2 regions of the Bradyrhizobium sp. BR 1432 genome follow, and region 1 is predicted to be linked to the other one. Evidence: riboswitches for the same ligand, from Rfam matches in the RefSeq annotation. Region 1 holds a riboswitch; the other holds the start of a gene.
The links. A riboswitch is a leader RNA that binds a small molecule or an ion and turns the genes downstream of it on or off. The one in region 1 is predicted to bind cobalamin.
Positions count from the first base shown of each region.

Region 2: it holds a riboswitch for cobalamin, as region 1 does, so the genes downstream of both, ACSKB8_RS30775 (TonB-dependent receptor) here and metE (5-methyltetrahydropteroyltriglutamate--homocysteine S-methyltransferase) in region 1, are expected to answer to the same signal.

Region 1 is NZ_JBPUGF010000003.1:179,913-184,327, reverse strand. It holds partial or broken gene metE (5-methyltetrahydropteroyltriglutamate--homocysteine S-methyltransferase) at 1-2,286, opposite strand, end outside; cobalamin riboswitch at 2,393-2,617, opposite strand; gene ACSKB8_RS01090 (TauD/TfdA dioxygenase family protein) at 3,012-3,929, shown strand; gene tnpC (IS66 family transposase) at 3,978-4,415, opposite strand, start outside.
Region 2 is NZ_JBPUGF010000003.1:6,341,930-6,346,344, reverse strand. It holds gene ACSKB8_RS30775 (TonB-dependent receptor) at 1-1,805, opposite strand, end outside; cobalamin riboswitch at 1,921-2,135, opposite strand; gene ACSKB8_RS30770 (hypothetical protein) at 2,225-2,482, opposite strand; gene ACSKB8_RS30765 (hypothetical protein) at 2,634-2,843, opposite strand; gene ACSKB8_RS30760 (hypothetical protein) at 2,996-3,172, opposite strand; gene ACSKB8_RS30755 (adenylate/guanylate cyclase domain-containing protein) at 3,295-4,415, opposite strand, start outside.

The DNA.
Region 1 (4,415 bases):
TGACGAGCGCCGGACGGACTTCGGTCCATTTGCGGGTCTTTAGGCCGCAATCCGGATTGATCCAGAGCTGTGAGTCCGCCAGCCGTTGGCGGGCCCGCGCGATGAGATCCTCTATTTCAGCAACTTCGGGAACGCGCGGCGAGTGGATGTCATAGACGCCCGGGCCGATGTCGTTTGGGTATTTGAAGGCAGTGAATGCATCGAGCAGCTCCATCTTAGAACGGGACGTTTCGATCGAGATGACATCCGCGTCCATTGCGGCAATTGCATCGATGATGGCGTTGAACTCCGAGTAGCACATGTGGGTATGGATCTGCGTCGCATCGGCAACACCGGAGGAACAGAGGCGGAAGCTCTCCACTGCCCAGTCGAGATAAGACTTCCAATCGGAGCGGCGGAGGGCAAACCTTCGCGGAGCGCGGCCTCATCGATTTGGATCATGGTTGCGCCGGCCTTTTCCAGTTCGGCGACCTCGTCTCGGATCGCGAGCGCGATCTGACGGCAGGTCTGGCTGCGCGGAATATCGTCACGGACAAACGACCAATTCAGGATCGTCACCGGCCCCGTAAGCATGGCCTTCATCGGCTTTCTGGTTAGGGACTGCGCGTAGCGCCACCATTCGACGGTCATCGGCTTCGGCCGCGAGACATCGCCGAACAGAATCGGCGGACGAACGTAACGTGAGCCGTAAGACTGCACCCAGCCATGCTTAGTGAACACGAAGCCGGAGAGCTGCTCAGCGAAATACTGGACCATGTCGTTGCGCTCGAACTCGCCGTGGACAAGAACGTCCAGCCCAATCTCTTCCTGCCAGAGGACCGCGCGAGCCGTTTCCTCCTTCAGGAATTGTTCATATTCCGCCTTTGTCAATTCTCCTTGGGCACGCGCGGCGCGGGCGTTACGTACCTCGGGGGTCTGTGGGAACGACCCGATTGTGGTCGTGGGAAAAAGCGGCAGGCCGAAACGCTTGCGCTGAACCTCGGCACGGCTCGCAAAAGCGTTCTTGCGGCGGCACATAGCCTCGTCAATCGCCGCCGTCCGCTGGGCGACGGCCCTGTCATGGATCTTCGGCGATGTCCGTCGAGCCTTCGCTCCAAGGGCTGACTCGGAAAGCGCAGCAATGGCGTTTCCGTCGCTCGCAAGCGCTCTCGCCAGGATCGTGAGCTCGTCGATCTTCTGGACCGAGAAGGCAAGCCACCTCTTCACCTCCGAATCGAGATCGGTCTCGAGCTGAACGTCGATTGGGACATGCAAGAGCGAGCAGGAGGGTGCGAGCTGCACGCGATCCTTGCCGAACTTTGCAATGACGGGCTTGAGCCGCTCAACCAGTGCCGATAGGTTCGAGCGCCACACGTTGCGGCCGTCGATGACGCCAAGCGAAATCACGAGGTCGGCATGAGCACCAACTTCAATTTGGCTCAATTGTTGGGGAGCGCGAACCAGATCGACGTGCAGTCCGGCCACGGGCAGTCCCAGAGTGGTCGCCAGATTGTCGCCGATCGCTCCGAAATAAGTTGCAAGCATGATCTTGATGCCAGGCACCTCCTCAGCGAGACGCCCATAAGCACGCTGGAGCGCATTCCGCGTAGTCTCATCGAGATCAAGCACCAGATAGGGCTCGTCAAGCTGGACCCACTCGGCTCCCCGTTTCGCAAGCTCCTTGAGAACCTCGACATAGACGGGCACGAGGCTCTCGAGCAGCGAAATCGGATCAAACGTCGGATCGGCACTCTTGCCCAGCTTTAGGAAGGTGACCGGTCCTACCAAGACAGGACGCGTTTGATAGCCGAGGGCTTTGGCCTCCTCATATTCCTCGATCGGTTTACGGGAGGAGAGCCTGAAGGTCTGTCCTTTATGGAATTCGGGCACCATGTAGTGGTAGTTGGTGTCGAACCACTTAGTCATCTCCTGCGCAGTGGCGCCGTGACCTTGCGCGTGACCGCAGCTCGCGTCGTGTTCCCTGTCTTGTGAGCCTCTTGCCATGGCGAAATAGGTCTTCAGTGAGACCGGACCGCCATCCCAGCCATACGCCTCAGGAATGGCGCCCACCATGACGCTCGTATCGAGAACCTGGTCATAGAGTGAAAAATCATTTGACGGGATAACGGTGACGCCCAGCGACTTCTGACGCGCCCAATTGGCAACGCGTAGAGCAGCCGCTGCTTCAAGAAGCTGCGAGTTGCTGATGTTGCCAGCCCAGTAGCTTTCGAGCGCCAGCTTGAGTTCACGGCGCGGTCCGATACGCGGCGTGCCGAGGGTTGCGACAGGAAGTGAGAGAAGAGACATAGCTTTAACCCCATTGTGTGGGGGCAAAGGCCATGGCGGAAACGCAGGCAGGAGGCCACGAAAGCGGGACCCGCTACTAGGCGTACCACCGGACACCCCGCCCGTGGACGAATAAGTTGTCGGGGCAGGTCTCCTGGCTCGCGGGTCATCGCCTGCATCCGGCCTTCCCGAAGCTTCTGCTTCAGTGACACGTTTGGATGCGGGCTCGCCGCTTACAGTTGCGGGGGCAGCGCCGGCATTGCTTCAATCCTGAACGGATCGAGAGCGCACCGGCTTCCCTCTTAGCTCCGGATCAAACAAGACCTGGAGAACCTCGACGCCTCCGATTATCTGCAACAGAACCAATACGTCAACCCTGAGATCGTCTTTGCTGCGGCATCCCGGCAAGCCTGACGGTCTTACCCATGAGGCATCGAGGTCACCGAACCATGTTGGTGTGAAGCTCTAAGCGCGTTTGATTCGGCAGTGGCGTAACATCGATCGCTTAAGCTTCCACACCGGTCAACTACCAGTGCTGGCAATTGTCAATCTGACAGATCTCGTCAACTCTTAGATCAAAGACCGTAGCGGAGCCGCACCAACAAGTCCGAGGCCGCCTTAGGAGCGCAAGCAGGAACCCGACGCTGTCACCGGGACTCCGACGGATCCCGCGATGCGGTCGGCACTTGAGGTTCGTCAGCTCTAGTCGAGTTTAACGGAAACCGCCAAATTCGAGAGTTGGAGCTATGACTGCTACGATCTTGTCGGATAGTGACGCTCCTCGCGGCGACATCGTCAAATGCGCAGCCCGCATCGGCGCGGAAATCCGGAACGTCAAGCTATCGGGCGACTTGCCGGAGCAGACGATCCGCTCGATCAATGAATTGCTATTGGAGCACAAGGTCATCTTCTTTCGCGACCAGGGGCATCTCGACGATGCGGAGCAAGAGCGCTTTGCCCTTCGTTTCGGGAAGCTGGCACCTCATCCGACGCTCGGTGCAATCAAAGGCACGGCGTCGATCATCGAGCTTGATTCGGCGCGCGCCGGGAGCCGGGCCGACTTGTGGCACACGGATGGAACCTTCGTCGATGCCTACCCCAAGATTGCGGTCCTACGAAGCCTCGTGATGCCGCCATTCGGTGGCGATACGGTCTGGTCAAACACCGTTACGGCGTATCTCGACCTCGCACCGCCGCTGCAGCGGCTTGCAGACAAGCTCTGGGCCGTTCACAGCAACGCCTTCGACTATGCAATATTGGCCCGCGTCAGCGAGCTCGACAAAAAGCATTTGGACGAAATCTTCACTAGAACAATCTATCAGACTGAGCATCCTGTCGTGCGCGTGCATCCCGAGACCGGCGAACGCGCGCTAGTGCTCGGCGCTCTGGTGCAAAATTTCGTTGGTCTTCCGAAATACGACGGCCAGAAGCTGTTTGATCTGTTTCAATCTCATATCGCGGCGCTCGAGAACACCGTGCGGTGGCGCTGGAAGGAGGGCGATGTCGCGATCTGGGACAATCGCGCCACGCAACATTATGCGGTGAACGACTATGGCGACCAGCATCGCCTCGTTCGTCGCGCAACCGTCGTCGGCGAAGTCCCCGTCAGCATCGACGGAAAGAGCAGCGTGACAGTACGCATACGACGAAGACCGCCTGATTGACGCATGCGCGCGGGGGCCGGGTAGCGCTATGATAGCGCTGCGTGAAGGTTAGGCAGCTTGCTGATCGGTGGGTTCGTCGGCTTGGCGCGGGAGCTTCCATTCCCAGGGCAGCAGTTCGTGCAGACGCGAAGCGGGAAGATCGGCGATCCGGGCGAGGACGTCGGCGAGCCAGGCTTTGGGATCGACATCGTTAAGACGACAGGTGGTGATCATCGTCAGCATGATGGCGGCGCGTTCGGCGCCGCGCAGGCTGCCGGCGAAGGTCCAATTGCGCCTTCCCAAGGCGATGCCGCGCAACGCTCTTTCGGCGGCGTTGTTGCTGAGGCAGATCCTGCCATCGTCGAGGAAGCGGGCAAAGTCGGCCCAGCGCCTGAGCATGTAATTCATGGGCTTCAGGACCTCGGAGGAGCGCGAGAGGGTTTCTCGCTCGCGCAGCAGCCAGGCGTACATGTCGTCGAGCAGCGGCTTGCTTCTCTCCTGGCGCAC
Region 2 (4,415 bases), 6.2 Mb from region 1:
GTCTCCGAGCCGTAACGGCGGGTCGGATCGAGATTGGTGTTGTAGAACAGGATTGGATTGAAATGGATCTCGTTAGCGAGGTCCATCAGATAGAGACTGCTCTGCATCTGAAGACCGCCTCCCTTGATACGCAGCCCAGCCTCGACATCCTGCGAGGTCTGGGTCTTGAGCTGGAACGTTTGCGGCAGCGGATTGAAGAAGGGGTCGAATGAGGGTCCCGACGACACCCGCTCGTCGACGTCAGGCGTGCGAAACGCCCGCGCGGCGCGGCCGAACAGCGAGACCATGTCGTTGAGGCGATGCTCGGCACCGAGGTGCAGCGCATATTGGGTCTCGTCGCTCCCGAGCGGGAGCGCGCCGATGTCGGCGTTGAACGGAGCTGCCGGATCAAAATTGTCGCGTGCCAACAGACTGATGGTCTGCACCCGCGCGCCATAGGAAACGTCGGTCGTGGGCGTCACACCCAATGTGTGCTGAAGATAGCCCGCAACCGTCTGCTGCCTGAGGTCGTAATTGTGCCAGGCGGCGAGACCCTGGCCGGCGCCACGGTTCTGCTGAAAGCTCGCATCGTAATAGTCGATGCCGGTCAAGAGCTGCGACGGCATTCCGAGCAGAAGGCTCTTCACGCTGAGCCGCGGCGTGATCGACCACGTCGTCAGATCGGCGTCGACATAGGTCGAGGTGAAGAAAGCGGGCGCCGGCGTCGGACTGGAGAAGAATGCACTCTGCTGCCTCTTGTCGCGCAGGCCTCCGTCGACGATGAGATCGACGCCGTTCACCAGGGTTTTTGTGAAACCCGCTGTCGCGCCAAAACCTTGCTGGTTGGCATAGTTGAAGGGCGTGCTGGTCCCCTTCCGGTTGGTCGCGAGCTCGTCGAGGCCGATCGAGGGATCGACGGTGCGGCCCCCCGGCAGTCGCAGCTCCTGATTGTCTCCCGTCACGGTCAGGAAAGCGGTCAGGCCCGGCGTCGTGTAGTTCAGATTGCCGATGCCGTTCTCCTGGGAATAACGATTGTTGTCGCGATAGCCATCGGACTTGACGGTGTTGCCGTAAAACGAGGTCGACCACGGACCGGAATTGAGCGACGTCGAGACGTTGCCGAGCCTGGTGTTGAACGAGCCGAAGCCGGCCTCGATGCGCGCGGCCATTGGCGGCCCGCCGACGCCGCTCTTGGTGACGATGTTGATGACGCCGCCGACCGCATTGTCCCCATAGAGCACCGCACCGGAATTGCCGTGCGTGATCTCGATACGCTCGATGGAATTGAGCGGGATGGTGGCAAGGTCCACCTGCGCCATGTCGATGTCGTTCAGCCGCCGTCCGTTGACCAGCACCAGCGTGTTGGCGGTTGCGAACGCGCCGAAGCCGCGCAGGTCGACACTGGTCTTGGCGCAGATCGGACCGCCATAGAACGTCGTGATCTGGGCGCCCGGTACCTGCGTCGAGATGATCTCGGCAAGCGTCTGCGACGGCGCATGGGCGATGTCGGCGGCCGTGATGACGGTCGTGGCGGCGCCGACGATGCCTCCATTGTTGCTGGCCGCCTCACCGCCAAAGCCGGACGAGCCGGTTCCTGTCGGCGCGCCGTTCGGCGTCGCACGGCGTCTCCCCATGTCGCCATCGCTGCTCGCCCTGGCACGCGTGCGGTTCTGATCGTCGGCCTTGGTCATTTCGACCGGCGGCAACTGCTCGGCGACAGTCTGCGCGCGGACGCCCATCATATTGAGGACAAGAACGGGAATGATGAAGCTGGACGCCAGCCAGGACGCGCGACGGCACCGGACGGCGGCGGAAACGGAAGACATGCGAAAAAACCTCGGCAGGACGTCAGTGGCACGTCACAGCGAACGAGGTTTCACGACGTAGCGATCAATCGCTCCGGTGAAGCTAATGTCTGTACTCCCCGACCGACATCTTCGCGTGTGACCACGGCTGACGGCAGGTCTCCTGGCTCGCGGGTCGTGACCTCTCCGTCGCCTTCCCAGGACCGAGATTCCCAGTGGCATAGGACGAGAGATTCGCCGCTTACAGTTGCGGGGGCAGCCATGGCATTGAGAAGATCCCGGCGTTGGGAAAATCTCGCACCACGTTCCCTTTTGATCTCCGTGAGGAGAACCGTCGTGGATCTTTTACGAGTCGTGCAGCCCGGGAGTCAATCGGCTGGTTGCATCTGGCAGCGACAACTCGCCGCTACCGGTGCGTCCCGCAAGCAGAGGCCCAGCAGCTACGTCCGCCCTCGCGGGCGCTGGGCCTGCGCCCAAGCGACGGCGACGTCGCGTGGCGGAACATCGATGCGCTTGATCGGCGTCAGTTCGCCGGAGGCAGAGACGATCGCGGTCTCCTCGCGGCGGCAGCGCCGACACACGAAACGGACCTCACGCGGGAATGCCGACCAGCTTGAACGTTTGACGTTGGCAGCCATCGGCCAAGCGTCGCAATGCGAGCACGACACCAGGAACCGGCCGGGATCGAGCATACCCATTCAATCGGACTCCACGTCCTGCCCGCTTCCTTCAATGATTGATCCAAGTGAATCGTTCCGGTGCCTGGGCACCGCCGACGGCCTCCTGTCTTTTGGCGCGTCGTCAGCGACTTTGGGTGCGTCGCTCCCGACCTTCGCACGCATCAAGAACTCAGCGAGCCCCCTTGAGGGTGCAGGAGGTCGTGCAGGTGACCGTGGTGCCGTGATCGCATGACTTGCAGGCGCTGACGCACTGATTCATGTCGCGAGGATTGTAGCTGTAGTTTCGCATCGGGCAGGTCGACGTCGAGCCGGTGATGTCCTGCTCCTGATCGCAGGCCGCCGTCATGAGCGCGAATATGATCACTGCAACGAGGCGCATGGGATTGCCCGTCAAACATGGCAAGTGACACTCGCGAGGCGCGCTGCATCGCAACGAGCCCCGGCCTTCCCACCGCGAGCCATCGCCAATCAGCGACGCCCGCATGCGCCTCAGAATGCGCGCCAAATGTTAAGAACGGATTGCAGTCGGCCTCAAGCAGCAGCGCTGGTCGCGATCGCCTGCCGCATATCCACTGCCAGCTGGCGGTACTGCTCGGCAAGCTTCAGATAGAACTCGCGCTTGGTGCTGTCGGTGGCGAGCTTCGCGATCAGCTCGCACTCGGCGGAGAGCGTCTCGAACCGTTCGAGCCTGTCCTCAAGGTGTGTCATCGGCGTGTCCCCATCTGACGCCTCAGGGACGTCAAGCCTAAGCCCGGGAAATAGGTCACGGCGAACATCGTTATGGAGTAGAATCGTTCTTTCCGTTCGGCGACGCCGGACGGCAGGCACCGCTATTCTTGCTCCAGCCGCCAGGCGCCGTCCCAACCCTCGTCTGGTGGGTTGACCTCGAACTGCGCGATGCGGCCGAGCAGCGTGCGTGAGGGACCGTCGCCGGGGACCGCTTCGAGCGCGGCGTTGAAGGCGGCGCGGGCGTCGTCGAAGTGCCCGGCGCGATAGGCGTCGAGACCTTCGGCATAGAGCGTGCGCAGGCGCGCTTGCGCATCGGTGAGTGCGCCGGCCCTGCCCATCACCTCGAAAACAGCTTGCGGTGCGCGCTGCCCCGCGACCGCGACGCGATCAATCTCACGCAGTTGGAGCTGTGAGCCGATCGCATCCGCCGTTGCCTGCGAGACCAGGATGCGGGTGCCGTAGGCCTTGTTGGCGGCCTCCAGCCGCGAGGCGAGGTTCACGGCGTCGCCCATCACGGTAAAGCTCATCATCAGCTCGGAGCCGATGCTGCCGGTCAGGACCTCGCCGGTGGCGATGCCGATGCGCAGATCGCACGGCGCCGGCATGGCGCGGATGCCGAGCAGATCCGGCAGCTGCTTCTGGAGCGCGGGCACCTGATCGGCCATCTCGATGGCGGCAAGGCCGGCGAGCATCGCCTGCTCGTCCTCCTCGATGAAGGGCGGGCCCCAATAGCACATGATTGCATCGCCGATATATTTGTCGATGATGCCGCGATTGCTGCGGATGGGGCCGGACATCACCGTGAAATAGTGGTTCATCACCTTGACGAGGCCGCGCGGGGTCACGCCCTCGCTCATCGAGGTGAAGCCACTCATGTCGCAGAACATGATGGTCATGACCCGGCGCTGGCCGTCGATGGCGACCTCCGGCCGGTCAATCAGGCCCTGCACCACCTTCGGGTCGATGTAGCGGCCGAAGGTCTCACGGATGCGCTCGTTGTGCCGGAGCTGCTCGATCATGCGGTTGAAGGCCGCGGCAAGCTCGCCGATCTCATCCTGGGTGGAGACGGTAATGGGCTTGTCGAACCGGCCCGCCTCGACCTCGCGGGTGCCGGCGAGCAGCAGCCGCACCGGGCGCGTGATGCCGCTACTCACCAGGAGCGCAAAGGCAAATCCAACTATCGCTGCGAGCAAGGTCACGATGCCCGATACGATGATCGCCT